Regions from separate parts of the Brachybacterium sp. 107 genome, predicted to be linked through region 1. Evidence: predicted binding sites of a transcription regulator. Region 1 holds the regulator's gene; each other region holds the start of a gene.
What was found. The regulator HrcA, encoded in region 1, represses chaperone genes, less so after heat shock. The targets are predictions, from matches to a motif close to TTNGCACTCGNNNNNNNCGAGTGCNAA.

Region 1 (9,593 bases):
CACATGTCCGCGTACTCGCTGATCATCGAGGGCAACACCGCGATGGCGCGTCAGCTGCGGCGCGGAGAGCTCGAAGCGCCGGATCCGGACGATATGGCCGACAAGTACGAGCTGGTCGACGACCTCGCGTCGGCCGACGGGCTCTCCTGGTACGAGGTCTCCAACTGGGCCCGCACCGAGGAGCAGCGGTCCCGCCACAACCTCGCCTACTGGCGCGGCCGGGACTGGTGGGGGATCGGCCCCGGCGCGCATCGCCATCGCGACGGGCTGCGCGCCTGGAACCTGAAGCATCCCAGCCGCTATGCGGCGGCGATGACCGACGGCTCCCTCCCGGTCGCGGATTCCGAAGTCCTCTCCGACGAGGACCGTCTGCTCGAGCGGATCATGCTCGAGCTGCGGATCGTGGACGGCCTGTCCGTGGACGAGGTCCCCGAGGAGACCCGTCCCCAGCTGGCAGTGCACCGCGACCGCGGCCACCTCGACGCCGACGCCCTCGCCGCCGGCCGCGCCGTGCTCACCCGCCAGGGTCGCCTGCTGGCCGACGCCGTCATCCGGGACCTCGTGCCCTGAGCCGTCCCTGGCGAGCTGACCGAACTCCGGACGCGGACGAGGGCCCGACGATCGATGGATCGTCGGGCCCTCGTCGGTGCTTCGGGTGCAGGTCAGACCGGCCGGCTGGTCACTTCACCAGGCGGAGGTTGAACGGGTAGCTCCACCACTGACCCTGGTTCGCCTTGACGGCGCCGAGGATCGAGAAGATCAACTGGACCAGTGCCGGAACGGGCACGAGGGCCAGCAGGGGCGAACCGATCCCGAGAGTGACGATCGCGAAGATGCCCAGCACGATGCTGAGCACGACCTGCGCGATCAGCACGGTGATCGCCCCGTTGAGGGCCTCCGCCGCATGGAAGCGGACGAAGCGGCTGCGGTCCTTGTAGACCAGGAAGATGATCAGCGGCCCGACCCAGCCGAGGAAGCCCCAGCTGACCACGTGGCCGAGCGTGACGGCGAGCTGGGAGAACATCGCCCACATGCGGGTGTCGGAGTCGTTGAGGCCCGGGCCCGAGAGCTGCCCCTCGTAGACGCCCTTCGTGCCGGGCGGCGGCACATCGGTGCTCTGCGGGCCGGCCTGCGGGGCCTGCTGCTGACCGTACGCACCCTGCTGAGCGTATCCACCGTGCTGGCCCGGGCCGGCCCCGGCGGCTGACGTGGCGTAGGGATCCTGGGCGCTGCCGCCGTCGGCGGACGGGGCGGGCGCGCCGTAGGGCGAGGCGGCGGAGGGCTCCGCAGCGGACCACTGCGGTCCTGCTGAGCCGGGGCCGTACGGACCCGGAGCGGCCGAGGCCGCCGAGCCGGCAGAGGGGGCGGACGCACCTGCGGGCTGGGCGCTCGCGGCAAAGGGGTCGTGCGGGTGCAGGGCCGGGTCGGAGGTGGGGCTCGCCTGGTCCTCGGAGTACGGGGCGGAGGCGGCCGGCTGCTCGGGAACGTCGGCGCTGGGCTCGTTGCCGAACGGATCGTGCGGGTGCGGAGTCTGGCTCATGATTCCTTCTTCGACGGGGCCGGCCTCGGGGGTCGACCGCTGGCTGATGCAGACAGCCTAACGAGCCGATCACGAGGGATCACGGGAGTGGACCACCGGATCACCTGGGGGTTTTCCCCCGGGTGCGGTGCGTCGGATCGGTGCAGACCGGGTCTGGCAGGATCAGGCAGGGTCCACGGTCACGAAGTCGATGAGCTCCTCGATCCGGCCGGACAGCGACGGTTCGACGTCGGCATAGGAGCGCACCGTGGACAGGATCCGCTTCCAGCCCAGCCCGATGTCGGACTTGTCCGCATGAGGCCAGCCAAGCGCGGCGAGCGAGCCGACCTTGATGTCGGTCCCCTTGGGGATGTGCGGCCATTCCCGCAGCCCCACGCGCGCGGGGCGCACTGCCTGCCAGACATCGACATAGGGGTGGCCGAGCACCGCGACATTGCCTCGAGCGCCGCCCAGCTTCATGACCTCGGCGGCGATGCGGGACTCCTTAGAGCCCGGGACCAGGTGGTCCACGAGGATCCCGAGTCGACGCCCGGCCGACGGGCCGAACTCCTGGACCCGCTCGACGAGGTTGTCCGCACCCTCCAGCTGCTCGACGACGATGCCCTCGATGCGCAGGTCATGGCCCCAGACCTTCTGGATGAGCTCTGCGTCATGGGTGCCCTCGACCCAGATCCGTGAGGCGCGGGCGGTGCGTGCGGTGGCGCCTTCGACGTACACCGATCCGCTCGCGGAGCGCTTGCGCACCGGCGCCTGCGCACGGGGCGCGGCGCGGGTGAGGACGACGGGCTCGCCGTCGATCATGAAACCGGGTCCGAGGGGGAAGGTGCGTCGGGCCCTCCGGCCGTCCTCGAGCTCGACGATCATCTCGCCGGCGATCTTCTCGACCCGGGTGATGGCGCCGGTGAACCCGGTCGAGGCCTCCTCGACGACGAGATCGCGCTGCGCGGGGACCTCGCGGGCCACCGGGCGGCGACGGTGATGGGCAGGGGGACCGGAGGACAGCACGTCGTGGCCGTACCGGTCGGGGAAGTGATCGGATGCTGCAGGCACGCGCGACACCTTACCCTCGTGGCGAACACCTCTCCGCGAGCATCGCCGGGGACGCGTAGGATTGGCACTCGGCGCGGGCAAGTGCCAGCGGTCCCGGTGGCTGCGGTCAGCCCCGTCGGACGAGACCCGAATCATCGACGGAACGCAGGGAGGTGAGGGACACGGACGCACGGAAGCTGCAGATCCTCGGCGCGATCGTCGAGGACTACGTCTCCACCCATGAGCCCGTCGGCTCCAAGTCGCTGCTGGACCGCCATGAGCTCGGCGTCTCCGCGGCGACGGTGCGCAACGACATGTCCTCGCTCGAGGAGGAGGGGCTGATCCATCAGCCCCACACCTCGGCCGGCCGGATCCCGACCGACAAGGGGTATCGCGCCTTCGTGGACCATGTCGCGACCGTCAAGCCGCTGTCGGCCCCCGAGCGCCGGGCCATCCGGACGCTGCTGGAGGACGCCGGCGACGTCGAGGAGCTGCTGGGCCGGACCGTGCGTCTGATGGCGCAGCTGACCCAGCAGGTCGCCATGGTGCAGTACCCGGCGCGGCGCCAGGCCCGCATCCGTCACGTCGAGCTGGTCAAGGTCGCCGACTCCCTGCTCCTGGTCGTGCTCATCACCGAATCCGGCCGGGTCGACCAGCGCACGGTCCCCGTGCTCTCACCCCGACCCACCGAGTTCTACGCCGAGCTGCGCGATCAGCTCAACCGGGCCGTCTCCGGGCGTGAGGTCACCGACCTGCAGCGCCCGCTGACGGATCTCTGCGAGACCCTGCCGCTCGTCGACCGGGCGGCTGCCACCGAGGTGGCGGAGGCGCTCGCAGCCCTGGCCGCGACCCGCGCGGAGGACCGGATCATGCTGGCCGGAACCTCCAACATCGCCCGTTCGGCCCAGGACTTCGCCCGGGACGTGGAGCCGTTGCTCGACGTCCTGGAGGAGCAGCTGGTGCTGATGCGTCTGTTCACCGAGATGCATGCCTCACCCGGTGCGGTCGAGGTGCGCATCGGATCGGAGCTGCGCGATCAGGCGCTGCACCAGGCGGCGCTCGTGGGCGCCGGCTACGGGGCAGGATCGCACCTCGCGATCCTCGGGCCCAGCCGCATGGACTACGTCGCCGGCATCTCGACCGTGCAGGCCATCGCCCGGTACGTGTCGCGCTATCTCGAATGACCCGGTGGCGCGCACGCATGGCGCCCCGGCTCCCCGCAGGACCCCACAGCATCCATCACTGACCGTGCCCGTCCGCCGCCTGCCGTGGCCCCGGGCGCCCCGACTCCCCGGTAAGGATCCTTCACCGTGAACGACGACTACTACGAGCTCCTCGGCGTCTCCCGCGACGCCTCGACCGAGGAGATCAAGAAGGCGTACCGGAAGCTCGCCCGGACCCTCCACCCGGACGTCAACCCCGACCCCGAGGCCTCCGAGCGCTTCAAGAAGGTCTCCCAGGCCTACGAGACCCTGTCCAACGCGGACAAGCGCCGCCAGTACGACATGGGCGGCGGCCCCGGCATGGGCGGTGGCGGCGGATTCGGCGGCTTCGGAGGCGGAGCCGGATTCGACGTCAACGACATCTTCGACATGTTCGCCGGGGCGACCGGCATGCGGGGTCGCAACCAGGGCCCCGTGCCCCGCCAGCGCCGTGGCGGAGATGTGCTGCGCCGGGTGAAGATCGACCTGCGCGACGTGGTCTTCGGCACCGAGAAGGAGGTCTCCTTCCGCACCGCGGTGCTCTGCGAGCACTGCCACGGTGCCTGCTCCGAGCCCGGCACCAGCCCCACCCGATGCACGGCCTGCAACGGCAGCGGCCACGTCCAGCGCGTCGCCCAGTCACTCCTGGGCCAGATGGTGACCATGGCGCCATGCCCCACCTGCGAGGGCCACGGCGACGTCATCGAGACCCCCTGCACCGGCTGCTCCGGCCACGGCCGCACACCGTCCGAACGCTCCGTCACCGTGCGCATCCCCTCCGGCGTCGAGAACGGCACCCGGATCCAGCTGCGCGGCGAGGGCGAGACCGGTGAGGCCGGCGGCCCCTCCGGTGACCTCTTCGTGGAGCTCGCCGTCGCCGAGCACGAGATGTTCGTGCGTGACGGGGAGGACCTGGTGATCACCATGGCCGTGCCGATGACCTCGGCGGCGCTCGGCGCGACCATCCCGCTGGAGACCTTCGACGGCACCCAGGAGATCGATGTGAAGCCCGGCGCTCAGCCCGGGGACGAGATCACCCTCAAGGGCCTCGGCGTCACCCCGCTGCGCCGCGAGCGCCGCGGCGACGTGCGCGTCGTGCTCGATGTCGCCGTGCCCACGACGCTCAGCGACGAGGAGCGTGAGCTGCTCCAGCAGTTCGCGGATCTGCGCGGCGACGAGACCACACGGCGCAAGGGCCACGGTCCCTTCGCCAAGCTCCGCGACCGCCTGCGCGACCTCTGAGGCGCTGATATGCCCACCACCCCGCCCGGGTTCCTGATCCTCGACGCCGCTCTCGAGACGGCGCGCGAGGGCGACACGCTGACCCTGGGTGGGGACGAGGGCAAGCACGCCGCCAAGGTGGCCCGGATCGGGGTGGGGGAGCAGATCCTGCTCACCGACGGTCCGGGTCGCCAGGTGCTCGCCGAGGTGACCGTGGCCCGCAAGGAGGCCCTCGACCTGCGTCTGCTCGAGGAGCCGTCGCCTGCTGTCCAGCGCCTGCCGAGGCTGGCGCTCGTGCAGGCGCTCGCGACGGGCGGTCGCGACGAGCAGGCCGTCGAATCCGCCACCGAGCTCGGGGTGGACCGGGTGGTGCCGTGGATCGCCCGGCGTTCCGTCTCGGTGTGGCGGGGCGACAAGCTCGTCAAGGGGCGTGCCCGCTGGACCGGCACGGTGCGGGCCGCTGTGAAGCAGTGCCGTCGGCCCGGGATCCCCGCGGTCGACGCCCCTGTCACGACCCGCGAGCTCGTCGCCGATCTGCGTGAGCGCTCCGCCGCCGGCACCCTCGTGCTGGTCCTCCACGAGCAGGAGTCCGTGGGTCTCATGGAGCTCACCGACGAGCTGCGGGCCGCGAGCGAGCACGGGGTCGAGGAGATCGTCGTGATCGTGGGCCCCGAAGGCGGCATCGCCCCCGAGGAGCTCGACGCGCTGCGCGAGGCCGGAGCCCGTTCGGTGCTGCTGGGCCCTGAGGTGCTGCGCTCCTCGACCGCCGGGCCCGCCGCTCTCGCGGTGCTCAGCGGCCTCCTCGGCCGCTGGGGCTGACCAAACCCCCGCAGCGCCTGTCGCCGAAGTCGCCGCCGAAGCCACCGCAGCGCCTGTCGCCGAAGTCGCCGTCGACGCGGCCGCCGCCACCGCCGAGGCACCGACGCAGAGGCACCCACCGTCGGAGACATGCCGCTGCCCGTCGGCGACACGCTGCTCACCGTTACCGAGACCCTCGATTCGTGTCCGGAGCGGCACGTTCCTGAGGAGTCGGCGACGTGCATGGCCGTGTCGCGGTGGGGTGCGACATCGCGGTGGGTGGCGACGTCGAGATAGGGGGCAACATCGAGGTGGGGCGCGACATCGCGGTGGGTTGCGATGTCGAGGTAGGGCGCGACAGTGCGATGGATTGCGGAGTCGCGGTGTGTGACCGGCATGTGCCCTGTGACGTGCGCCACCGGTGTGTAGGGTGGTTCCCCATGTGCCCTCTCGAACCGCTCCGTGCCCGATCCTCGGCAGCGAACGCGACGGACTCACGACGATGATCCTCGCCGAGAACCTGGTCAAGGAGTTCAGCAGGCCTCGCCGGGTCGAGGGCCGGTGGGCCGGTCTGCGGTCCTTCGTCAGCACCGAGAAGATCACCACGCGGGCGGTCGACGACATCTCGCTGCGCATCGATGACGGGGAGATCGTCGGGTATCTCGGCCCCAACGGCGCCGGGAAGTCCACCACCATCAAGATGCTCACCGGCATCCTCGTGCCCACGTCCGGGCACATCGAGGTCGAGGGGATCGTGCCCTGGAAGGACCGGCGCACCAACGCCCGCACCATCGGCGCCGTGTTCGGCCAGCGCACCCAGCTGTGGACCGACCTCCCGCTGAGGGAGTCCTTCGAGCTGATCGCGAAGCTCTACGGGCTCGCGCCGGAGGACTATCGCCGATCGCTCGACGTCTTCGTGGACCTGCTGGACATGGGTCCCTTCCTCGACACCGCCGTGCGCTCGCTGTCGCTCGGGCAGCGGATGCGCGGGGACATCGTCGCCGCGATGCTGTACCGGCCGCCGGTGCTCTACCTCGACGAACCGACCGTCGGCCTCGACGTGGTCGCCAAGGCCCGGATCCGCGACTTCATCGGCGAGCAGAACCGCGCGGAGGGGACGACGGTGCTGCTGACCACGCACGACATCTCCGATATCGAGCAGCTCGCCCGGCGCGTGATCATCATCGACGAGGGCCGCATCCTCTACGACGGCGGGCTGGACAGCCTCCGGGCCCGCTATGCGCCCTTCCGCGAGATCCAGGTGAGCGCCTCCGAGATCCCGGAGTCCGTCGAGATCGAGGCCCTGACGCTGACCAAGCTGGTCCCGGTCGGGGAGGAGATGCGGGCGACGTTCCACTTCGATCCGGCGCAGATCCCGGCCCCCGCGGCGATCGGCCGGCTCACCGCCGCGCTGGAGATCACGGATCTGTCCTCCCGGGAACCGAACGTCGAGGACGTGATCCGTCGGATCTACACCGACCGCGGGGTCGAACCGGCCGCCGACAGCCCGGCCTCCGCCAGCCCGGGCGCTGCCGGCCCGAGCCGCACGGGACAGCGGTGAGCGCCCCCGCCCAACGGCTGTCCGGCCCGCAGGTCCGCGTCGCCCTGCGGGCCTCGGTGGGGCATGCGGCCCGCTCCCAGTTCGCCTTCCGGGCCTCCACCTGGACCGGGATCGTGGCCTGCGTGCTCCAGGTGGTCCTCGTGCACCTCGTGTGGACCGCCGTCTACGGAGGGCGTGCGGACGTCGCGGGCGTCGCCCAGGTCGACGCCGTCACCTATGCCGTGCTCGGCGTGCTGACCACCACGCTGTTCCAGCCGTTCATGTTCGACTCCCTGCTGGGGAGGCTGCGCACCGGGGCGATCGCCTTCGACGTCATGCGGCCGGTCTCCGCCGTCCCTGTGGCACTGGCCCGACAGCTGGGCGGCACGATCGCGCAGCTTCCGGCCGCGGTCGCGGCGCTCGTCGTGGGTCTGGCGCTCGGTGCGATCGCCCTGCCGGGGTCCTGGGTCTCCGGCCTCGCGTGCGTGCTGTCCCTGGTCCTCGGGTTCGCGATCGCCCTCATCGTGAACTTCACCGTGGGCCTCGTCGGATTCTGGACCCTGGAGACGGGCGGCGCCTTCCTCATCTACCGGATGCTCGCCCAGTTCTCCTCGGGCGCTCTGATCCCGCTGTGGTTCATGCCCGACTGGCTCACCGGCATCCTCACCCTGCTGCCGTTCTCCGCCCAGGTGTTCGTCCCGCTGTCGATCTACGTGGACCGAGATCCCGGCTGGCACACCGTGCAGGCGATCGGGCTGCAGGCCCTGTGGATCGCGATCCTGCTCGCCCTGGCCACCCTGGTGTGGCGACGAGCCATCCGTCGGCTGGTGATCTTCGGTGGCTGAGAACCTGAGGACCAGGGACCACAGCTCCCGCCGGTCCCTCGCGCGGCCGGTCCCGACCTGGCGCACCTACGGCATCCTGCTGGGGGCGACCTGGCGCAGCATGCGTGTGCACCGCATGAACCTGATCCTCACCTTCCTGGGCAGCGCCGCCCTCCAGGGCACCCAGCTCGCCTTCATCGGTGTGCTGCTGGGGGCCTTCGGCACCATCGCCGGATGGGACGTGGCCGAGGTGGCCTTCCTCTACGGGCTGCGGCTGACAGCGCACGGCGTGTGCACCATCAACTTCGGGCAGCACCGCGCCAGCGCCCAGGTGGTGCGCAACGGCGACTGGGACCGCTATCTGCTGCGCCCGGCACCGCCGCTGCTGCAGCTGCTCACCCGCTTCTTCAACCCCGGGACGATCGGGGACCTCGTGCTGGGGGTCTCGATCCTGAGCGTCGCCGCGACGTCGATCGAGATCCGCTGGAGCCCGTGGATCGTGCTGTACGTGGCGCTCGCGGCGATCAGCGGCGGGCTGGTCGAGGCCGGCTTGCAGATCGGGATCTCCGGACTGGACTTCACGATGGGCCCCACGACGCGCGTCAAGGACACCATCGACCGGGTGCTGACGGACTTCGGTGCGTATCCGATGACGATCTTCGGCACCGCGGGCGCCTGGCTGCTGACCTTCCTGCTCCCGCTCGCGTTCATGGCCTATCTCCCGGCCGCGCTCGTGCTCGGCCACGCCGAGGAGCTGGTCGTGCCGCTGTGGCTCGCCCAGCTCTCACCGGTCGTGGGTCCGCTGGTGCTCGTCGGCGGGATCGCGGTCTTCCGGTACCTCTCGAGGTACTACGCGAGCCCGGGGCACTGAGAGCCCCCATCGAGCCCCCATCATTTCGAGAGCACCTCCGCCGACCCGATGCGCCGACGGGGTCCGGAGACAAGAAGGCCGGATCAGCCGATCGGAGCGAGCGCTTCCTGCTCGAGGGTGGCGAAGGCCTCCTCGAGGGCTGCGGTCTTCTCCGCGGTGACGAACAGCTCGCCGTCGATCGAGAGGTCCTCGCGGAAGCCGAGGCCGATGCTGCCGATCACCTCGGCGTCCAGTCGACGCATGAGTGCCTCCAGGAGCGGGAGCACCTCGCCTGCGGCGCCCCAGCCGTAGCCGACGAGCAGGGTGGGCAGCGCCGACCACTCGGCGTAGAGGAAGTCGATCGCGTTCTTCAGGGCGCCGGGGTAGGACCCGTTGTACTGCGGGGTAAGGATCACCACGGCATCCAGGGCGGCGATCCGCTCGCCCCAGGTGCGTCCGTGATCGGTGGTCTTCTCCGCGCCGGACTTCGGGCTCGAGGGCTCGTCGAAGGACGGCAGGGCCACATCGCGCAGGTCGATGAGGTCGATGTCGAACCGGTCGCGGGCGGAATCGGCGACCCATCGGGCCA
Region 2 (9,593 bases), on a different contig from region 1:
CACGACCTCCCCTCGCGCGAATCGCGCGGCAAGGTCGGTCGCCTGCGGGTCCGCGAGCGCCGGGAACCTCGCCTGCAGGGCCTCGAGGGCGGGACCCGCCGACGTCGCGTCACGCGGGATCACCCAGCGCACAGCATCCAGACCCTCCCGCTGGGGCAGCGGCGGAGGACGCCTGCGGGCCCGCTTCCGGGCGGCGCGACCTGGCCGCTCGCTCGCAGGTCGCCCGTTCACAGACCCCACACGGCGAAGGTCAGCACGTTATGGAAGACGTAGAAGGCCGCCAGCAGCAGGAGGAGCAGGTTGGGGTGGCGATCCACGAAGCTCAGCGCCTGGGGCGCCTGCTCCTGCAGATCCTTCACGGTGATCGCGTCGATGTGATCGATCGTCGCGCCCGCCTCGCGTGCCCGGTGGAGAGTCATCTCCTGGGCCCGGGGGCCGAAGAACCGGCTGGAGACCGCGAGCACCCGTCGGCCCGCGCCGTCCATCACGTACACACCGTCATAGGTGGTCCCGGAGGCGTCCAGCATCTCGGCGGGAGTGGCGCCGCGGTCGATGTCCCGCACCGCGATGACCTGCCCCACCTCGTCCCAGCGCACCTTCCGGGTGCGCCGGGCCAGGCTCCGCAGCTCGAAGCCCTCCTCGTCGATCTGCAGCCAGGCGGTGATGATGCGCAGGCAGAAGATCGCCGAGCCCGCCGCGACGAGGACCCACAGCAGCAGGGGCGTCGTGAACACGAGGTCGCGCAGCAGCGCGGGGTCGTTCCACAACCGTTGGCCCACGAAGCTGATGATCACCAGGAACTCGAGGACCACGACGAAGACGAAGCCGACACCGAGGGTGCCGAGGACGACAGGCGCTGGAGGTCCGAAGGTGCGGGTGGGCCGACTGTCGTCGTCGACCCGAGGAGTGGCGTCGGGGCTGTTGCTCACCACTCACCCTCCAAGGGTCGACGTTCCAGGACGAGCCCCATACTAAGCCTCCGAGGAGGAGAGGAACCTGTCCTCGCCGCAGGTCGGACCGCGAGTCGTGCGGCTCCGTCCCCGGGGTCGTCCCGCAGCGGTTCGGCGGCCGACCCGCACGTCCGGTCAGTCGATGACGGGGCCTCCGAGGCTCCCGTGCGTGGTCGGGGTGAGCACGCTCGCCCCGCCCACCTCGGCCGCATAGGCGAGGTACTGGATGTGGTTCTCGTACCGGTCCAGGACGTCGTTGATGATCTGCTGCCGGGACAGCCCGGTGACGTCGTAGCCCTCCGCGCCGGTCTGCGTGAACACGTCCAGGCGGGGGTAGGTCGAGCGCTCCTGGGCGACCCGGGCACCGAACGTCGGCACGGGGGTCTCCACGGGAGCGACCCGGTACATGAAGTCGCGCTCCTCCCCCATCTTGATGATCAGGGTGTTGATCGCGATACCGGTCTCGTTGTCCGTGATGGACCGGGTCTGCGCCGCGTACCCCTGCTCCTGGAACTCCTGGGAGACGTCCGCGAGCGCACCCGCGACAGTCCCGGACGCGAACTCCGTGACGGCGCGGACGTTGGGGTAGGCACGGAGGTTCGCGAGGCGCTGGCGCCAGGACTTCTCCGGGGCGAAGCCGCCGTGGACGGCGGCGTCGGCGCGACGCAGCACGCGCCCCTCACGGTCGGCCCGCTCCATCCGCAGCGCCTTCGAGAAGCTCGCCATCACCAGGTACGCCACCACGGTGACGGGCAGCCCGAAGATGAGGGTCGCGTATTCCATCGTGGTCACACCACCGGCGGTGAGCATGGCGATCGTGAGCACCGCGGTGAGGATCGCCCAGAAGATGCGCAGCCATTTGGCGCCGTCCTGGCCGGGATCCGGGATCGTGGAGGAGAAGTTCGCCATCACCAGGGCTCCGGAGTTCGCACTGGTCAGGTAGAACAGGAGCCCGGAGAGGGTGGCCAGGCCCACCAGGAATGCGGCCCCGGGGAACATCTCGAGCAGCGCGTACCAGCCCTGCTCGGGGCTGTCGACGGCCAGCTTCGCGAAGGCGCGGCTGGCCGGGGTGTCCTCGAGCACGACGGACAGGGCGCTGTTGCCGAAGATGGTGACCACGAGCAGGTCGCACAGCACCGGTGCGGTGATCGCGGCGAGCACGAACTCGCGCAGGGTGCGGCCGCGGGAGATGCGCGCCAGGAACATGCCCACGAAGGGGCCCCAGGCGAGCCAGAACGCCCAGAAGAACAAGGTGGCGCCGGCCATCCAGTCCGAGCCGCCGGGCTCGTAGGCCATGGTCTGCAGGGTGCGCTCGGGAAGGGTCGCGATGAAGCGGCCGATGTTCTCCACGATCGCGTTGAGCAGGAACGACGTCTTCCCGGTGACCAGGATGTACAGGAGCATCGCGCCAGCGCTCCAGAGGTTCAGCTCGGAGATGAGGCGGATGCCCTTGTCCACCCCGGAGGTGCACGCGGCGATGGTCATCACCACGGCGACGATCACCAGGGCGATCTGCAGGCCCAGACCCTGTGGCAGGCCGAACAGGATGGAGAAGCCGACGTTGAGCAGCACCACGCCGATCCCCATCGAGGTTGCCACGCCGAACACGGTACCCACCAGGGCGAAGATGTCGATGACGTCCCCGGCGGCACCGCGCACGCGCTTGCCGAGCAGGGGGAAGAGCGCCGCCCGGATCGACAGCGGCATGCCCCAGCGGTAGGCGAAGTAGCCCATCGCCATCCCCAGCAGCGCGTACATCGACCATCCGGCGACCCCGTAGTGGAACATCGTCCACACCACGGAGTCCTGCAGGGCGGCGGCGGATTCCGGGGCCGCATCCGGTGGGGTGAGGTAGTGGGAGATCGGCCCGGTGACCGAGTAGAAGAGCATGTCGATGCCGACGCCCGCCGCGAACAGCATCGCGACCCAGGTGAAGAGCTTGTACTCCGGGCGGGCGTGGTCGGGCCCGAGCCGCACCTTGCCCTCGGACGAGAACGCCACCCACAGCACGAAGAGGATCACGAGGCTGACCGTGACGACATAGAACCAGCCGACGTTCGCGGCGATCCAGGTGACGATCTCCAGCAGAGTGCTCTCGGCCGCCGCCGGCGCGAGGATCGCCCACAACGAGAAGGCGAGGATGATCGCCGCGGAGCTCAGGAACACCACCCAGTTGACCCGGGGACCCTTGGCACCCGAGATCTCGGCGGATCCCTTCTGGAGATCGTCGGTCCTCACCGGTGCGCGCCGCGACTCCCGCTGCTCCCGTTCCTCGCGCCGCGTGGACTGCGCACCGAGCTTCCCGCGGGCGACCTGCGCGGCCTCCCGCTCGCCGCCACGTGGCATCGGGCTGCTCCCGGGCGCGGGATCCTCGGACGAGGGTGGGGTCAGGGATGGCGTCACGCAGTTCCTCCGCTTCGGTCGTCGGCTCTCGGTGGATACCGGTTGAGCGCGCTCGACCTCGGGCCCCTCAGGGCTCCGCAGTGGATCTCGGGCGGCGTGCGGGACGTCGTCGTCCCACCGGTACCCTTCCTCCGACCGTAAGTTGATAATTCGTGCAACGCCAGCATGGCACCACCTGAGAAAGGTCACCATTGTGTGACCTGCAGGTTCAAGCATCTTTGCCGTGTTGCCACGGAGATGTTGCCATGGAGGTGCCGCCACCTCGCGCAGATTTCTTGGAGGACTCTGAAGGACTCTGAAGGACTCCGAAGGTCCGAGGGACCCCGAGGGGCCCCGAGGCCCCGAGGAAAGGCCCCCGGGAATGCCGACGGGCGGGCAGCCCGGGTCTCCCCGTGCTGCCCGCCCGTCGGACGGACGCGAGCGACCTAGCGGTCGGCTCGAGGCGTGATCACGCCTCCTCGTCCTCCTGCTTCTCGATCACGAGGGTCTCGGTCGTGAGGACCAGACCGGCGATGGAGGCCGCGTTGCGCAGGGCACTGCGGGTCACCTTCACCGGATCGATGATACCTGCGGCGACGAGGTCGACGTACTCGCCGGTCGCGGCGTTCAGGCCGTGTCCGACCTGAGCCTCCTTGACCTTCTCGACGACGACGTAGCCCTCGAGGCCCGCGTTCTCGGAGATCCAGCGCAGCGGCTCGACGACGGCGCGGGCCACGGCGCGGACGCCGACTGCCTCGTCACCCTCGAGGCCGAGGCTGTCCTCGAGCACGGAGGAGGCCTGGACGAGGGCGCTGCCGCCACCGGCCACGATGCCCTCTTCGATGGCAGCGCGGGTCGCGGAGACCGCGTCCTCGATGCGCATCTTCTTCTCCTTGAGCTCCACCTCGGTGTGAGCCCCGACCTTGATCACGGACACGCCGCCGGCCAGCTTCGCGAGGCGCTCCTGGAGCTTCTCGCGGTCCCAGTCGGAGTCGGTGTTCTCGATCTCGCCGCGGATCTGCGCGACACGGTCGGACACTGCCTCGTCATCGCCGGCGCCGCCCACGATGGTGGTGGAGTCCTTGGTGATGACGACGCGGCCAGCCTGGCCGAGAACGTCGGTGTCGACGGTCTTGAGGTCCAGACCGAGATCCGAGGTGACGACCTGTGCACCGGTGAGCACCGCGATGTCCTGCAGCATCGCCTTGCGACGATCGCCGAACGCGGGAGCCTTGACAGCCGCACCCTTGAAGGTGCCGCGGATCTTGTTGACGACCAGCGTGGACAGAGCCTCGCCGTCGACGTCCTCCGCGATGACGAAGAGCGGCTTGCCGCCCTCGACGACCTTCTCCAGCAGCGGCAGGATGTCGGCCACGGCCGAGATCTTGCCCTGGTGCAGCAGCACGAGGGCGTCCTCGAGGACGACCTCCTGGCGCTCTCCGTCGGTGACGAAGTGCGGGGAGATGTAGCCCTTGTCGAACTGCATGCCCTCGGTGAAGTCCAGCTCCATCGCGGTGGTGGAGGACTCCTCCACCGTGATGACGCCGTCCTTGCCGACCTTGTCGAACGCCTCGGCCAGCAGCTGGCCGATCTCGGCGTCCTGGCTGGAGACGGACGCGACGGACGCGATCTGCTCCTTGCCATCGACCGGGGTGGCGATCTCGCCGAGCTTCTCGGAGAGCGCGTCCACGGCCTTCTCGATGCCGCGCTTCAGGGCCGACGGAGCGGCGCCCGAGGTGACGTTGCGCAGGCCCTCGTGCACGATGGCCTGGGCGAGGACGGTGGCGGTGGTGGTTCCGTCGCCGGCCACGTCGTTGGTCTTGGTCGCGACCTCCTTGGTGAGCTGAGCGCCGAGGTTCTCGTAGGGATCCTCGAGCTCGATCTCACGGGCGATGGTCACGCCGTCGTTCGTGATGGTGGGAGCGCCCCACTTCTTGTCGAGGACGACGTTGCGGCCCTTGGGGCCGAGCGTCACCTTGACGGTGTTGGCGAGCTTGTCCACGCCACGCTCGAGGGCGCGTCGTGCGTCCTCGTTGTAGATGATCTCTTTAGCCATTAAAGATTCAGTCCGCTCAGTTTTCGATGATTGCGAGGATGTCGCGAGCGCCGAGGACGAGGAACTCGTCGGTGCCGTACTTCAGCTCGGTGCCGCCGTACTTGGAGAAGACGACCTTGTCGCCGACCTTGACGTCCATGGGCACGCGCTGACCCTTGTCGTCGAAACGACCGGCGCCGACGGCGACGACCTCGCCCTCCTGGGGCTTCTCCTTCGCGGTGTCCGGGATGACCAGACCTGAGGCCGTGGTCTGCTCGGCTTCGAGCGGCTTGACGACGACGCGATCCTCGAGGGGCTTGATGGAGACCGACATGCGGCTCACTCCTTCATGAAGAGATGACTCTGTGAGTTCTGGGGTTCAGGGATCCCGGTCCCGATCGTCGTCGCGGTGCCGACCGAGGAGGATCCCTCTGCGGCAGCTTCTGGCACTCTCGGCCGTCGACTGCCAACGGGTCCCACTTTAGGACCGCGTTGGCACTCATGCAAGACGAGTGCTAGATCCGGGGCGTGTCCACGCGGTCCGACCGGCTCGCGAGGACCTGATGGACAGGCCGTGGGGGCCCGGCGGACAGGCACTGATCGCGTCCAGCGACCGCCCTCTCAGGTGCTCTCGTATCCGCCGCAGTCCGACCGCTCCCACGGTTGCCGCGGGGATAACCGCTGGCCCGGACGATGTCCCGGGGCCGCGGCCGTGCGTCCCGGCCCTCCTCCGACGAACCGGTCGGACGATCGAGGGGGGTGGCAGGGGTGCCCAGGGGTGGCCGAGGAGGGTGCCGGGAACCTCCGCCGGGAGGCCGTGATCCGCCAGTACGCCCGACGCGAACACCGCGCGGGTTTCCGATCCCGACCCGGTCCGGATCCCGATCGCCTCGAGCCCTCCAGTGAGCTCTCCAGCCACCCGCACGGACCGTCACAAGTCGTCCACATTCTCGTGATGCGCACCAGGTCACACCTTTATTGTGACTCTGGCAATGAGTCTCGACCGAAGGCGTGACCGGGCGTCCGGGCGGTGATAGATATGGAGTCATCGAACCGACTGCAGCACCTGCGATCCAGGGCGTGGTCCTCTCCCCCTCCGAACCACAGGAGCCCTCCTTCATGGCTATCTTCCGCACCCTCACCGCCGCGCTCCGCCGCCGCTCCGATTCCCGCGTCGCGCAGGACATCGTCGAGTCCGGAACCGGCCGCCGCAGCGACGCCGGAGTCACCCCGACCGTCACGACTCCCCTCAGCACCCAGGGCGTGCGTCCCTACGGCTTCGGCTACTGAGCCGTCGGCACGTCCTCATGAAGCCCTTGCGGAGATGATCCGCAGGGGCTTCTTCGTTCCCTGACGGCAGCGCTGACAGGTGCCGGCCTGAGCCGCCAGCTTGGGGTGCCAACTTCTGGCGCCGACTCCCGGCGCCAGCTCCCGGTCTCAGCGCCCGGCGGCCTCGACGATCGCGGCGACCTGCTCCGGCCCGAAGTCATAGACGGGGGTCTCTGGATCACCCAGGTCGTCCCCGAGATTGGGGAACACGGAGGTGACCACCCGGGGCGCTCCCTGGCCGAGCTGGCCGATCTCACCAGTCTCACCGATTTCGACGAGGCTCGCCCCGGACTGGGCCCGGGACTGCTCGTGGTCGCCCGCTGTCACGGGGTCCACCACGTTGGTGATGCCCGGGACCACATGCACGGGGATCCCGGCGATGGCGCCGCTCATCTCGTGGTGGTAATGCCCGGACAGCACGACCTGGACGTCCGACCCCCTGAGCACCTCGGCGAGCTCGTCGAGCCCGTCGAGGTCTAGCCCGCGCAGCAGCTTCGTCGCCCCGACCAGCGGCGGATGATGGATCGCGAGCACGGTCCCGCCGTTCGACTGATCCCCACCGGCCGGCTCCCCGAGCACCTCCCCGAGCCAGGCCAGCTGCTCGGGCTCGAGGTGCCCGTAGCCCGCCCCGGGGACGCTGGAGTCGAGCACCACGATCCTGCCGCCGCCGGGCACGGAGACCACCCTGTCCTGCACGGAGGTGCCCCGGTCACCGAGCGCGATGGTCTCCCCGTAGGTCGCGGAGACATCGTGGTTGCCCATCACCACGGCGAGCGCCGCCCCCTTGTGCGCCGCGAAGGGTTCGAGGATCTCGTGGAGCAGGCGGTAGCTCTCCGCCGTGCCGTCCTCGGAGGCGTCGCCGGTGTGGACGATCGCATCGAGGCCCGTGACCGCGTCGAAGCGGGCGAGCAGCCCGCGCAGGGCCGCCGTGGTGTCGATGCGGTCGTAGTGGCGGGCGGTGGGATCGCCGTAGAGGTGGGTGTCGCTGAGGTGGAGGATGCGCATGAGCTCACCGTAGCCATCGCAGGTGACGGGAGGGTGTCCAGCACCCGATCAGCCCAGCGCTCCCACCCATTCGTCCTCGCCGTCCGCGAAATGCTGGTGCTTCCAGATCGGCAGACGCTGCTTGACGGTGTCCACCAGGTCGTCGCAGGCCGCGAAGGCCTGCTTGCGGTGCGGGGCCGCGACGGCGCACGCCAGGGCGCTCTCGCCGATCTCCAGCGGTCCGTAGCGGTGCGCGACGGCGACCAGCGTGTCCGGGTAGCGCTCGGCGATCTCGCGCGCCACCTCGGCCATCACGTCGGCCGCGCCGGGGTGCGCCGTGTACTCCAGGCGCTCGACCCCACGGCCGCCGTCGTGGTCGCGCACCACGCCGTCGAAGGTGACGACGGCGCCGCAGCGGGAGTCGTCCACCGTCTCGATCAGGGCGGCCACGGAGATCGCGTCCTCGCCCACGGAGGCGACCATGACGCGCTCGTGCGCCGGTCCCATCTCGGGGCCCCCGGGGATCCGCAGCTCCTCGAGCGGCCCCCCGAAGGGCGTCGCGCCGCGGCGGGGATCGGCGGTCTGCGCGGACGCAGGCCCCTGGGCAGCCAGCTTCTCCTGCTGGTGCCCGTGCCCGTGCCCAGCCTGTTCCTGCTCCGGATGCCCGCCCCCGTCGCGCTGGTCCAGGAGGTGGTCGAGGATCGGATCCAGCACGACGATCCCGTCCTTCACCCCGCCGCGGGACCCGGGCAGGTTCACCACGAAGCTGTCCCCGGCCATCCCGGCCAGGCCGCGGCTGAGCAGGGAGGTGGCGGTCTTCTCGGCGCCCCGTCGGCGCACGGCCTCGAGCACGCCGGGCATCTCGCGGGTCAGCACCGGGGCGGTCTGCTCGGGGGTGACATCAGTAGGGCTGACGCCGGTCCCGCCGGAGGTGATGACGATGTCGATCCCCGCCTCGATCGCCTCGCGCAGCGCCGCGCCCACGTCGGGTCCGTCGGCGACCACGCGCTTGTCGACCTCGTCCAGGCCGCGCCCGCGCAGCCACTTCACGAGCAGCGGACCGGTGCGGTCCTCGTAGGTGCCGTCGGCCGCGCGCGTCGAGGCGATGAGCACCCGTGCGGTGCCGCGCAGCGTGAGCGGGGCCGACGGGTCCTCGCTGACCTGGCAGTCGGAATCGTCGCGTCGGGCCGGGATCGTCCTCATGGTGTCGGCTCCTGTGCTGTCGACTCTCGTGTCGACCGCTTCTGCGCTGCGGGCTCCGCGTCCGATGCGATGCGCGCCGTCCCGGCGGTCTCGCTCTCCCGGGTCCAGTCCCCGCTCTTGCCGCCGGACTTCGCGAGCACCTGCACGCCGTCGATCACGGCTAGGTGATCCACGGCCTTGATCATGTCGAACAGGGTCAGCGCCGCGACGGTGACCGCGGTGAGCGCCTCCATCTCGACGCCGGTGACGCCCTGGGTGCGCACGCGCGCCGTGATCTCCACCCGGTCCCCCTGCGGTGCGAGGTCGAGCTCGACCCCGCTCAGCGGCAGCGGATGGCACATCGGCACGAGATCGCTGGTGCGCTTGGCGCCCATGATCCCGGCGATGCGGGCGGTCGCGAGAGCCTCCCCCTTGGGCAGGTCGCCGCGGGCGATGCGGTCGACGACATCAGCGCGGGTGCGCAGCACGCCGCGGGCCGTCGCCTCACGAGAGGTGACGGCCTTGTCGGTCACGTCGACCATGTGGGCGGAGCCGTCGGCCCGCACGTGGGACAGGCCGGCAGGGACAGCGGCAGCGTCGGCGGCAGCGTCGGTCATGACTCTCCTCCAGGGATCAGCAGGGTCTCCAGGGTGTCGCCGTCGCGCACGACGTCGATCCCGGCGGGGACGATCACGAGAGCATCGGCGGCGGCGAAGCTCCCGATCAGATGG
Region 3 (9,593 bases), on a different contig from region 1:
ATGTCGATGATCTGGCGGGCGCTGCCCTCGCGCAGGGCGTAGAACAGGCGCGGCATCACCGGGAAGTGGAAGCACATGTGGCACTCGGGCTTGTCGTCGGTCCCGAAGTAGTCCACGACGTCGCTGGGCCACTGGTTCGCCTCGGCGACGATCACCCGGCCGGGCCAGTGCTCGTCGACGAAGGTGCGCAGCTCGGCGAGGAAGTCGTGGGTGGCCGGCAGGTTCTCCCCGTCGGATCCCTCCTCCTCGAAGAGGTAAGGGATCGCGTCGGCCCGGAAGCCGTCGATGCCCTTGTCCATCCAGAACCGCACCACCTCGAACATGGCCTCGCGGACCTTCGGGTTCTCGAAGTTCAGATCCGGCTGGTGGGAGAAGAAGCGGTGCCAGAAGAACTGGCGGCGCACCGGGTCGAACGCCCAGTTCGACTCCTCGGTGTCCACGAAGATGATCCGGGCCTCGGAGTACTTCTCATCGGTGTCCGACCAGACGTAGAAGTCGCCGTACGGGCCCTCGGGATCCGAGCGGGACTCCAGGAACCACGGATGCTTGTCCGAGGTGTGGTTCATCGGCAGATCGATGATCACGCGGATGCCGCGCTGATGGGCCTCGGAGACCAGCCGCTCGAAGTCGGTGATCGACCCGAACTCCGGCAGCACCGCCTCGTAATCGGCGATGTCGTAGCCGCCGTCACGGAGCGGGGAGGCCATGAACGGCGGCAGCCAGAGGCAGTCGATCCCCAGCCACTGCAGGTAGTCGAGGCGCTCGATGAGGCCGGTGAAGTCACCGGTGCCATCCCCGTTGCCGTCCGCGAAGGCGCGCACGAGCACCTCGTAGAAGACGGCCTTGCGGTACCAGTGGGGGTCGTAGTCGACCCCGGGGCCCTGGGGCGAGAACTGGCTGGAGTTCAGGGGCATCGGATCCTCCGCGGCAGCAGTGACGATGGGCCGGTCGCTCGGCGTGCCCCCACAGTAGTGCGCTTCCGCAGGCGCCGTGGGGCCCGTCCCGGAGGCATGATGCGCGACGAAGGGCCGACGGCCGCACGGAGGGCCGGACAGTAGACTTCCCGCGTCGACCGCGGTCGATCTGCGGCCCGGCGGAACCCGCCCCGTGGCACGACACAGCAGCACACGGCACAGCGGAGCAGGGAACGAGGACACGATGGGCGCTCAGGAGGCGGACGCACCGACGAGCGCCGGCAGCACCCGGGCGCTCAGGACCCCGTTGCTCGTGGCCATCGGCTGCCTCACCGCCGCGGTGCTCCTGGTGCTGGCCACCACGGCCGGCGGCATCACCTACCTCGTGCTGGAGAAGCGCGTCGCCGAGGCGACGACCACCTTCCACGGGGCGACCTACACCTTCGAGCATCCCGTCGACTGGGCGGAGACCACGACCGGCGCCGAGCTGCCCGATCCGGACCAGGTGCTCGAGCTGCGCAGCTCCGACGAGACGAAGTACGTGACCGTGCTCGACCGGACCGGGCCGATCACGCCGGAGGACGCCTGCGCCGAGGTCGGAGTCATCGCGGACCAGCAAGGCCTGGGCACCGAGCAGAACGAGGTGATCGGCACCCGGGAGGTCGACGGTCGCGACGCGCTCCACCACCGGGCCGTCACCACTGCTCTCGAGGGCGACTTCACCTCCAGCGTGGTGGATACCTGGTGCATCACCAAGCCCGACGGGGTGGTCCTCTTCGTCGCCCAGACGTTCAGCGACGATGCCCGTCCCGTCCCGATGCCGGATACGAAGGACGTCCTGGACAGCTGGCAGTGGACGTTCGAGGAGGGAACCTGAGCCCGGTGCGATCCTCCCGTGCCCTTCCGTCGGCCCCTTCACCGTCCGGAGACCCCATGACGAACCAGCCACCGGCCGGACCGCGCGGCCGCCGACCGGTGATCCTCCTGATCATCGCCCTCCTGATCAGCGCCCTGCTCCTGACCCTGTTGGCCGTCGGTACGGTCAGCTACCTGGTGCTGAGCCGCCGGGCGGAGCCGGCCGCGGCCCCGACCTACGCGACCTATGAGGCGCCGAGCCCGATGACACAGGTCGAGACCGACAACTACAGCTTCTCCTACCCGCAGAGCTGGAAGCCCCAGGCTCCGGGGGAGGACATCTCATCCTTCGAGTACGTGCTCACCACGCTCGATGCGGCGGAGAACTCGAAGATGGCCGTCATGGACTACGTGGTCGAGAACGGCATCGAGGAGGAATGCGCGTCCCAGGCGGAGCGCCTCCGCTATCAGGAGATGCCCGAGGTCGAGGTCGATGGCCGCGTCAGCCTGCATTACCAGAGCATCAGCGAGGATCCGGAATCCGGCGAGACGGTCGTGAAGGACCTCTGGTGCTTGCCGCGGCATCTCCATATCGTCGTCGTCCTGGGTCGCACGAGCGGCCCGGAGGCCGAAGCCGCCGGAATCTCCGAGGCGCAGAAGGTCATCGACAGCTGGAAGTGGACCTCGCAGGAGTGAGCGCTCACCCCTGAGGGTCCGTGGCCTCCGCCTCGGGGCGCCAGGTCCAGTTCTGGAGCACGATCTCGGCGGCCGGGCTCTGGGTGGCCTCCTCATCGGAGGAGTTCTCGGCGAGGACGAGGAGCGAGGTCGTGCCCTCCGCCATGCAGTACATGTCGCCCTGGTGCCACTGCCCGTCGGCGAAGGAGACCCACCGCTGGTGGATCGCGTCCACGCCGTCGACCGTGACGGGGTCCAGGACCTCGGCGGACACCGTCGCCAGGCCCTTCGCCTCCGCGAGGTCGAGCATGAGCGAGCAGAGATCGTCGGGCTCGAGGACATCGTCCGTCTCGCGGGCGATGGTGACGCTCTGCTGCGAATCCGGGGACACCAGGGCGGCGAGCAGCCTCGTGGTGGGGATCCGGGGGTCCTCTCCTGCCGTCCATCCCGCCGGGGCGAACGTGCTGATGCCCTCCAGCTCGAGCGGAACAGTCTCCAGCTGATCCGCCGCAGTGCGCTGGACGACGAGGTAGGTGACCCCGCCGCCGATCACGAGGACCAGCACGAGGAACAGGACTCCCGCGCAGACCCATGCCGCGATCAGGGGCCGACGGCCCGTGGGCGGTCGACCCACCGGGGCCGAGGTCTGTCCCGATGCCGTCGCGATGTGCGTCGTGTCCCCGGATCCGGCCGTCACTCGGGGATCTGCCAGGTGATCGGGGAAACGCCCTGCGCCTCGAGCAGCTCGTTGACCTGGGAGAACGGGCGAGATCCGAAGAACCCGCGGGACGCGGACAACGGGCTGGGATGCGGGCTCGCGACGTAGGGCACCTCGCCGAGCAGCGGGATCAGGGTCTGTGCATCGCGCCCCCACAGGACCGCCACGAGCGGCCCACCGCGAGCGACCAGAGCCTGGATGGCGGCCTCGGTGACCTGCTCCCAGCCCTGTCGACGGTGCGAGGCAGGAGCCCCCGGGGTGACGGTGAGGACCCGGTTCAGCAGCAGCACGCCCTGGTCCTGCCAGGCGGTGAGGTCGCCGTGCACGGCCCGCGGGAGCCCGAGGTCGCTCTCCAGCTCGGTATAGATGTTCGCGAGGGATCGGGGCAGCGGCCGCACGTCGCGGTGCACGGCGAAGGAGAGCCCGAGGGGATGGCCCGGGGTCGGGTAGGGATCCTGGCCCACGATGAGCACCCGCACCTCCGACATCGGCCGGGTGAAGGCCCGCAGCACCGCATCGCCCTCGGGGAGGTATCCGCGGCCGGAGTCGACCTCGGCGCGCAGGAACTCGCCCAGCGCATGGATGCGGTCCTCGACGGGGGAGAGGGCGCGGGCCCAGTCGGTGCTGAGGGTCTCGGTGAGCGGCGTCGGCATGTGAGCAGTCTTCCACCGGCCGGGGTGGTGCGGCGAGCCGGGTTCGGGAGAGGCCCGCTGCCGCGTAACCTCGTGCTATGCCGCCAGATACCGCCCCGGATCGCGACCGCGCCGTGCGCGGATCAGGGCGTGACGTGGGACGCGGGATGGAGGAGTCCGGCCCGGGGGAGAGCCCCGCAGGCGGCTCCGAACTCGGAGCCGGCCGCGGTGACGCGCCGGGCGAGGTGAGCGACCAGTCACTTCCGGGCCCGCAGGGCGGATTGGCCGAGCGCGACCGGATGATCCTCGCGCTGGAGTCCCGCACCTTCCGGTACATCGGCGCCAAGGAGCGTGCGATCCGCGAGGAGATCGGGATCTCCAAAGTGGCCTATTACGTGCGTCTGAACTCGCTGCTCGATGATCCGGCGGCCCTCCGGGCGGCGCCGTCCGTGGTCAACCGGCTGCGCGGCCGACGCACCTCCGAGGACGGTTCCGCGCCGACCCGCGACTCCGGTCGCGTCGCCTGAGGAACGGCCTTCGCCGCCCGACGGAGCGGCCGACGGGGCGTGTGCTCCACACCCTCACCGCATGAAGCAGGTTTAATGGGGCCGTGGCTGATTCCCAGTATCCCTTCCCGCCGGACCGATTCGATGACGAGGCCGACTCCGTGTCCTTCCACGGCGCGCATCGCGCCGAGGAGCCGTTCTGGCGCCAGAACCTGCTCTACATCATCATCATCGGAGCCGCGCTCGTGATGCTGATCGTGCTGCTCTTCCTCATCGGAGGCCGAGGTGGCGACGGTGACGAGCGTGCTCAGGATCCGACGACGCCAGCCGCGAGCGAGACCAGCGATGCACCTGCTGAGGAGACCACCGAGGAGGAGCCCGCCGCCGAGGCGGACAAGTCCATCCCGATCCAGGTGGTCAACGCCGGGGGGATCAACGGCCTGGCCGGCCGGTGGCAGTCCACTCTCGAGGACTCGAAGTGGGAGAAGGTGAACGTAGGCACCGCGGATCACGTCCAGCAGGAGGCAGTGGTCTTCTACCGCGACGAGGCGGACGCGGAGACGGCCCAGGCCCTCGCGGACGAGGTCGACGCCGGAGAGGCCCGACAGAGCGACGAGTACGAGGCCCGCATCACCTACGTGGCCGTCTCCGACCCGGACTCCGGCAACGGCGATGGCGGTGGCGACGAGGGCTGATCGCCGCCGCACGCAGAGCAGCTGACGCGCGCCGCCCTCCCCGACGGGGACGGGCGGCGCGCGTTCTGCTGCGCCTGCGTCGTGACTCCGCCGTCGTCCCGATGTCGGCCGCTGCCCGTCGGCCCAGAGCGGAAAGGTGGGATCCGGACCTCTGGAGTTAGCACTCTCCGGCTCCGAGTGCTTATGATGTTCTGGCACTCGATGATCGAGAGTGACAACGCCTCAGGGTGTCGTCGCGCTCGGGAGTCGTGGGCCTGATCGGACAGCAGAACACTGCTGACCGGCCACGAACATTCCGGCCCCGTGAGGGGCTCTGCGCCGTGGGACATGAACACGGTGCGGGGTCTCGTCCGTCGCGGGCACAGGGTCGGGTGGACACCACACCACACGGGAGAGATTCCATAATGGCCAAGCTCATCTCTTATGACGAAGAGGCCCGGCGCGGTCTCGAGCGCGGAATGAACCAGCTCGCCGACGCCGTCAAGGTCACCCTCGGTCCCAAGGGCCGCAACGTCGTGCTCGAGAAGTCCTGGGGCGCGCCCACCATCACCAACGACGGCGTGTCGATCGCCAAGGAGATCGAACTCGACGATCCCTACGAGCGCATCGGTGCCGAGCTCGTCAAGGAGGTCGCCAAGAAGACGGACGACATCGCTGGCGACGGCACCACCACCGCCACCGTCCTCGCCCAGGCCCTCGTCAAGGAAGGCCTGCGCAACGTCGCAGCCGGCGCCAACCCGATCGCGCTCAAGCGCGGCATCGACCAGGCCGTCGCCGCGGTCTCCGAGACCCTGCTCAAGCAGGCCAAGGAGATCGAGACGAAGGACCAGATCGCTCACACCGCGGGCATCTCCGCTGCTGACCCGGCCATCGGCGAGCTCATCGCCGAGGCGCTGGACAAGGTCGGCAAGGAAGGCGTCATCACGGTCGAGGAGTCCAACACCATGGGCCTCGAGCTGGAGCTGACCGAGGGCATGCGGTTCGACAAGGGCTACATCTCGCCCTACTTCGTGACCGACGCCGAGCGCCAGGAGACTGTGCTGGAGGACCCCTACATCCTCCTGCTGTCCTCCAAGGTCTCCTCGGTCAAGGACCTGCTGCCGCTGCTGGAGAAGGTCATCCAGGCCGGCAAGCCCCTCGCGATCATCGCCGAGGACATCGAGGGCGAGGCCCTCGCGGTCCTCGTCGTCAACAAGCTCAAGGGCTCCTTCAAGTCCGTGGCCGTCAAGGCCCCGGGCTTCGGCGACCGCCGCAAGGCGATGCTGGAGGACATGGCCATCCTCACCGGTGGCCAGGTCATCGCCGAGGAGGTCGGCCTCAAGCTGGAGACCGCTGGTCTCGAGCAGCTCGGCCAGGCGCGCAAGATCGTCGTCACCAAGGACGAGACCACCATCGTCGAGGGCACCGGCGACGCCGAGCGCATCGCCGGTCGTGTGTCCCAGATCCGTGCCGAGATCGAGAACTCGGACTCGGACTACGACCGTGAGAAGCTCCAGGAGCGTCTCGCGAAGCTGGCCGGCGGCGTGGCCGTCATCAAGGCCGGCGCGGCGACCGAGGTCGAGCTCAAGGAGCGCAAGCACCGCATCGAGGATGCCGTGCGCAACGCCAAGGCCGCTGTGGACGAGGGCGTCGTCGCCGGTGGCGGCGTCGCGCTGCTGCAGGCCGGCAAGGACACCTTCGACAAGCTCTCGCTCGTCGGCGACGAGGCGACCGGTGCGAACATCGTCAAGGTCGCCATCCAGGCTCCGCTCAAGCAGATCGCGGTCAACGCCGGTCTCGAGGGTGGCGTCGTGGCGGAGAAGGTCATCCACCTTCCCGTCGGCGAGGGCCTGAACGCTGCCACCGGCGAGTACGAGAACCTGCTCGCCGCCGGCATCATCGACCCCGTCAAGGTCACCCGCTCCGCGCTGCAGAACGCGGCGTCCATCGCGGGCCTGTTCCTGACCACCGAGGCCGTCGTGGCCGACAAGCCGGAGCCCAAGGCCCCGGTCGGCGGCGGCGACGACATGGGCGGCATGGGCGGAATGGGCGGCATGATGTGATCCAGCCTCACGGCTGATCACCCTCCGCTCGCCTGAGCGTCACGGGCCCCGATCCTCTCCGGAGGGTCGGGGCCCGTTGCTGTCCCCAGGTGCTTCCCGGGGCCTGCCCCAGTGCTGCCCCAGGGAACTCCCGGGAACCGGCGTCGTCAGGGCGCGGACAGAGCCGGGGTCGGGGCCAGGTCTGGGTCAGCGCAATGAGCGCAGGTAGAGCCGTCGGTACCGGCGCTGCAGGACGAGCGCTGCGGGAAACAGGAGACCTCGCCATCCGGGGGCGGCCGCGGTGACTGAACGCAGCGTCAACGTGACGGTGCCTCGCTCATCGCGATGGACGATGAACGCCTCCTCCCCGCGCACCGGGTGGCCCCGACGGGTGGCGTAGGAGAGCGCCACTCGGTTCTGCTCGCCGATCACGTCGAGGACGACCGCCGGTTCACGGACGCGCAACGGCCCCAGCGACGCGATGATGGTCAGCGTCTGCCCCGGAAAGGGGGCCGCTGTGGACGGCGCGAGAGCGAAACCGCTGCGGGTCTTCACGGCCCATTGAAGGACGTCGCGGGAGGCTCGATCCCAGCAGCTCTGTCCGGTACCGATGACCTTCGACGCGGTGAAGGCACTGCCCCAGGTCGGATGGGGTGACCATGCGATCTGGCCCGCCGCGGTGATCCCGGGGTCCGGGCAGGTGAGGTCCTCGGGGAGGTTCATGTCCAGGAGCGTAGCGGTCGGTCCGCGCGGTGCCGAGAAGGATCCTGCGTGCTGAGGGCGGCGTGGGTCCCATGCGGCAGGGCACGGACACGGCCGATGCGACAAGGCGTTCGCCGCGGACGCGTCCTCTCTGCACACGCTGCTCAGGCTGCGGACGCACCACCTCACCAGCGCCGACCAGCTCGCGCTGATGAAGCGCGAGGCGATCCTCGTCAACACCGGCTGGGGCGAGGAGGCGCGAGGTCGTCGACACCGGCGACCCGGCGGTGGCAGCCGTCTGCCTGGTCAGCGACGTGGGATGCCTCGTGCACGATCGCACCTGGCAACTCTCGGCAAGCGATGAGACCGATTTCCCGAGCACTGACAACCTGGTCGAGGTCGACCACGCGATGCGACCGGGCGCTGCCGCCCTCGGGCGGGGCAGCCCAGGACGACGGGCCTCCCAGGGCCCGAATCCCCTGTATCGCGCCTGGTCTCGGCCCCCGGGATCTGCGGGGGACGACGCGAGCCCGGCTCCGCCGCCGAGGCAGATCGCGCACGCGGTACCGCTCCACCGCGTGACGCCGGACCAGGAGCGTCCCATTCGAGGAGGAATGCAGTGCGAACACCTTTGCCCCGCCGTCGAGGAGCCGACCGCTCCGTCGCCGGCCACGGTGCGACGAGGGGGGTGGGCCGACGAGGATTCCTCAGGGCCCTTCCCGTCGCTGGCGCGGGCGCCGCCCTCTTGGGCGGCTGCGCCACCCAGGAAGGCGCCGTGACCGACGTGGACCGGGTCCTGTCCATCTCGCTCGGACAAGCGGAATCGCACCCCAGCTATGACTCGCTGATCTCCTTCGGCGAGCGCATCGCCCAGGCCACCGACGGCCGCTACGGCGCCCGCGTCTACGCCAACAACTCGCTGGGCGATCAGCAGGAGACGGTCCAGCTGGTCTCCGACGGCGCGATCGACATGGCCGTCATCTCCGGCACCCAGATCGAGAACTCCTCGCCCCGCTTCCTCCCGATGAACGTGGCGGGAGTGTTCGACGACATCGACCACCAGAACCGCGTCATGCTCGACGAGTCGATCGTCGGCGAGCTGTTCGCCTCGCTCGAGCCGCACAAGCGGCTCTCCGTGCTCGGCGGATACACGCAGGGAGGTCGGCACCTCTACACCACGAAGGGTCCCATCGAGACCCCCGAGGACCTCGCCGGGATGAAGATCCGCGTCCAGGAGTCCGAGATCTTCCTGCGCCTGATCACCAACATGGGCGGGGTGCCCACCCCGATGGCCTACAGCGAGGTGTACACCGGCCTGCAGGCCGGCGTGCTCGACGGTGCGGAGAACAACGAGATCTCCTACGTCACCCAGCGCCATTACGAGGTCGCCAAGCACTTCACGATGACCAACCACCTCGTCGGCTACGACTTCATGCTCGCGAACACGGACCTCCTCGAGGGGATGGACGAGGCGGACGCCGACGCCCTGCGCGAGGCCTGGGCCGTCACCCAGAGCGAGTTCGTCGAGATCTGGAAGCAGCAGACCGCCGACGCCACCCAGGAGATGCTCGACCGCGGTGTCGTGATCACCGAGCCCGATCCTGACGTGTTCCTGCCGATCATCGAGGAGACCGGGCTGTCGATCCTCGAGGATCCCGCGGACATCGCCCTGTACGACGCGATCCGCGCCGTGAGCGAGAAGGAAGGTGCCTGATGCTGTTGATCCGTGAAGGACTGCTCAACGTCCTCAAGGTGCTGTGCATCGTGCTGTTCTCGGTGCTCGTGCTGGTCGTGGTCTGGCAGGTGTTCACCCGCCAGGTCCTCGGCGCACCGAGCCCCTGGACCACCGTCACCGCGCAGTACATGTTCGTGTGG

Region 2: groES (co-chaperone GroES) is a predicted target of HrcA. The motif match lies at 5,860-5,886, and genes of this name have one in related genera.
Region 3: groL (chaperonin GroEL) is a predicted target of HrcA. The motif match lies at 5,187-5,213, and genes of this name have one in related genera.

Annotation. Positions count from the first base shown of each region.
Region 1 covers NZ_JBQSYW010000002.1:460,242-469,834, reverse strand. The annotation lists gene hemW (radical SAM family heme chaperone HemW) at 1-570, shown strand, start outside; gene ACT3UL_RS04645 (DUF4870 domain-containing protein) at 680-1,540, opposite strand; gene ACT3UL_RS04640 (DUF3097 domain-containing protein) at 1,703-2,599, opposite strand; gene hrcA (heat-inducible transcriptional repressor HrcA) at 2,743-3,753, shown strand; gene dnaJ (molecular chaperone DnaJ) at 3,880-5,013, shown strand; gene ACT3UL_RS04625 (16S rRNA (uracil(1498)-N(3))-methyltransferase) at 5,023-5,811, shown strand; gene ACT3UL_RS04620 (ABC transporter ATP-binding protein) at 6,293-7,351, shown strand; gene ACT3UL_RS04615 (ABC transporter permease) at 7,348-8,175, shown strand; gene ACT3UL_RS04610 (ABC transporter permease) at 8,168-9,025, shown strand; gene ACT3UL_RS04605 (NADPH-dependent FMN reductase) at 9,109-9,593, opposite strand, start outside.
Region 2 covers NZ_JBQSYW010000001.1:269,063-278,655, forward strand. The annotation lists gene ACT3UL_RS01205 (pseudouridine synthase) at 1-123, opposite strand, end outside; gene ACT3UL_RS01210 (hypothetical protein) at 228-929, opposite strand; gene betT (choline BCCT transporter BetT) at 1,086-3,353, opposite strand; gene groL (chaperonin GroEL) at 3,802-5,388, opposite strand; gene groES (co-chaperone GroES) at 5,405-5,701, opposite strand; gene ACT3UL_RS01230 (hypothetical protein) at 6,487-6,657, shown strand; gene ACT3UL_RS01235 (metallophosphoesterase family protein) at 6,805-7,701, opposite strand; gene ACT3UL_RS01240 (molybdenum cofactor biosynthesis protein MoaE) at 7,750-8,883, opposite strand; gene moaC (cyclic pyranopterin monophosphate synthase MoaC) at 8,880-9,479, opposite strand; gene ACT3UL_RS01250 (molybdopterin molybdotransferase MoeA) at 9,476-9,593, opposite strand, start outside.
Region 3 covers NZ_JBQSYW010000001.1:382,275-391,867, reverse strand. The annotation lists gene treS (maltose alpha-D-glucosyltransferase) at 1-914, opposite strand, end outside; gene ACT3UL_RS01745 (hypothetical protein) at 1,159-1,791, shown strand; gene ACT3UL_RS01740 (hypothetical protein) at 1,848-2,465, shown strand; gene ACT3UL_RS01735 (hypothetical protein) at 2,470-3,141, opposite strand; gene ACT3UL_RS01730 (uracil-DNA glycosylase) at 3,138-3,815, opposite strand; gene ACT3UL_RS01725 (DUF3263 domain-containing protein) at 3,893-4,321, shown strand; gene ACT3UL_RS01720 (LytR C-terminal domain-containing protein) at 4,405-4,995, shown strand; gene groL (chaperonin GroEL) at 5,400-7,037, shown strand; gene ACT3UL_RS01710 (DUF1990 family protein) at 7,224-7,739, opposite strand; partial or broken gene ACT3UL_RS01705 (NAD(P)-dependent oxidoreductase) at 7,867-8,082, shown strand; gene ACT3UL_RS01700 (TRAP transporter substrate-binding protein) at 8,494-9,432, shown strand; gene ACT3UL_RS01695 (TRAP transporter small permease) at 9,432-9,593, shown strand, end outside.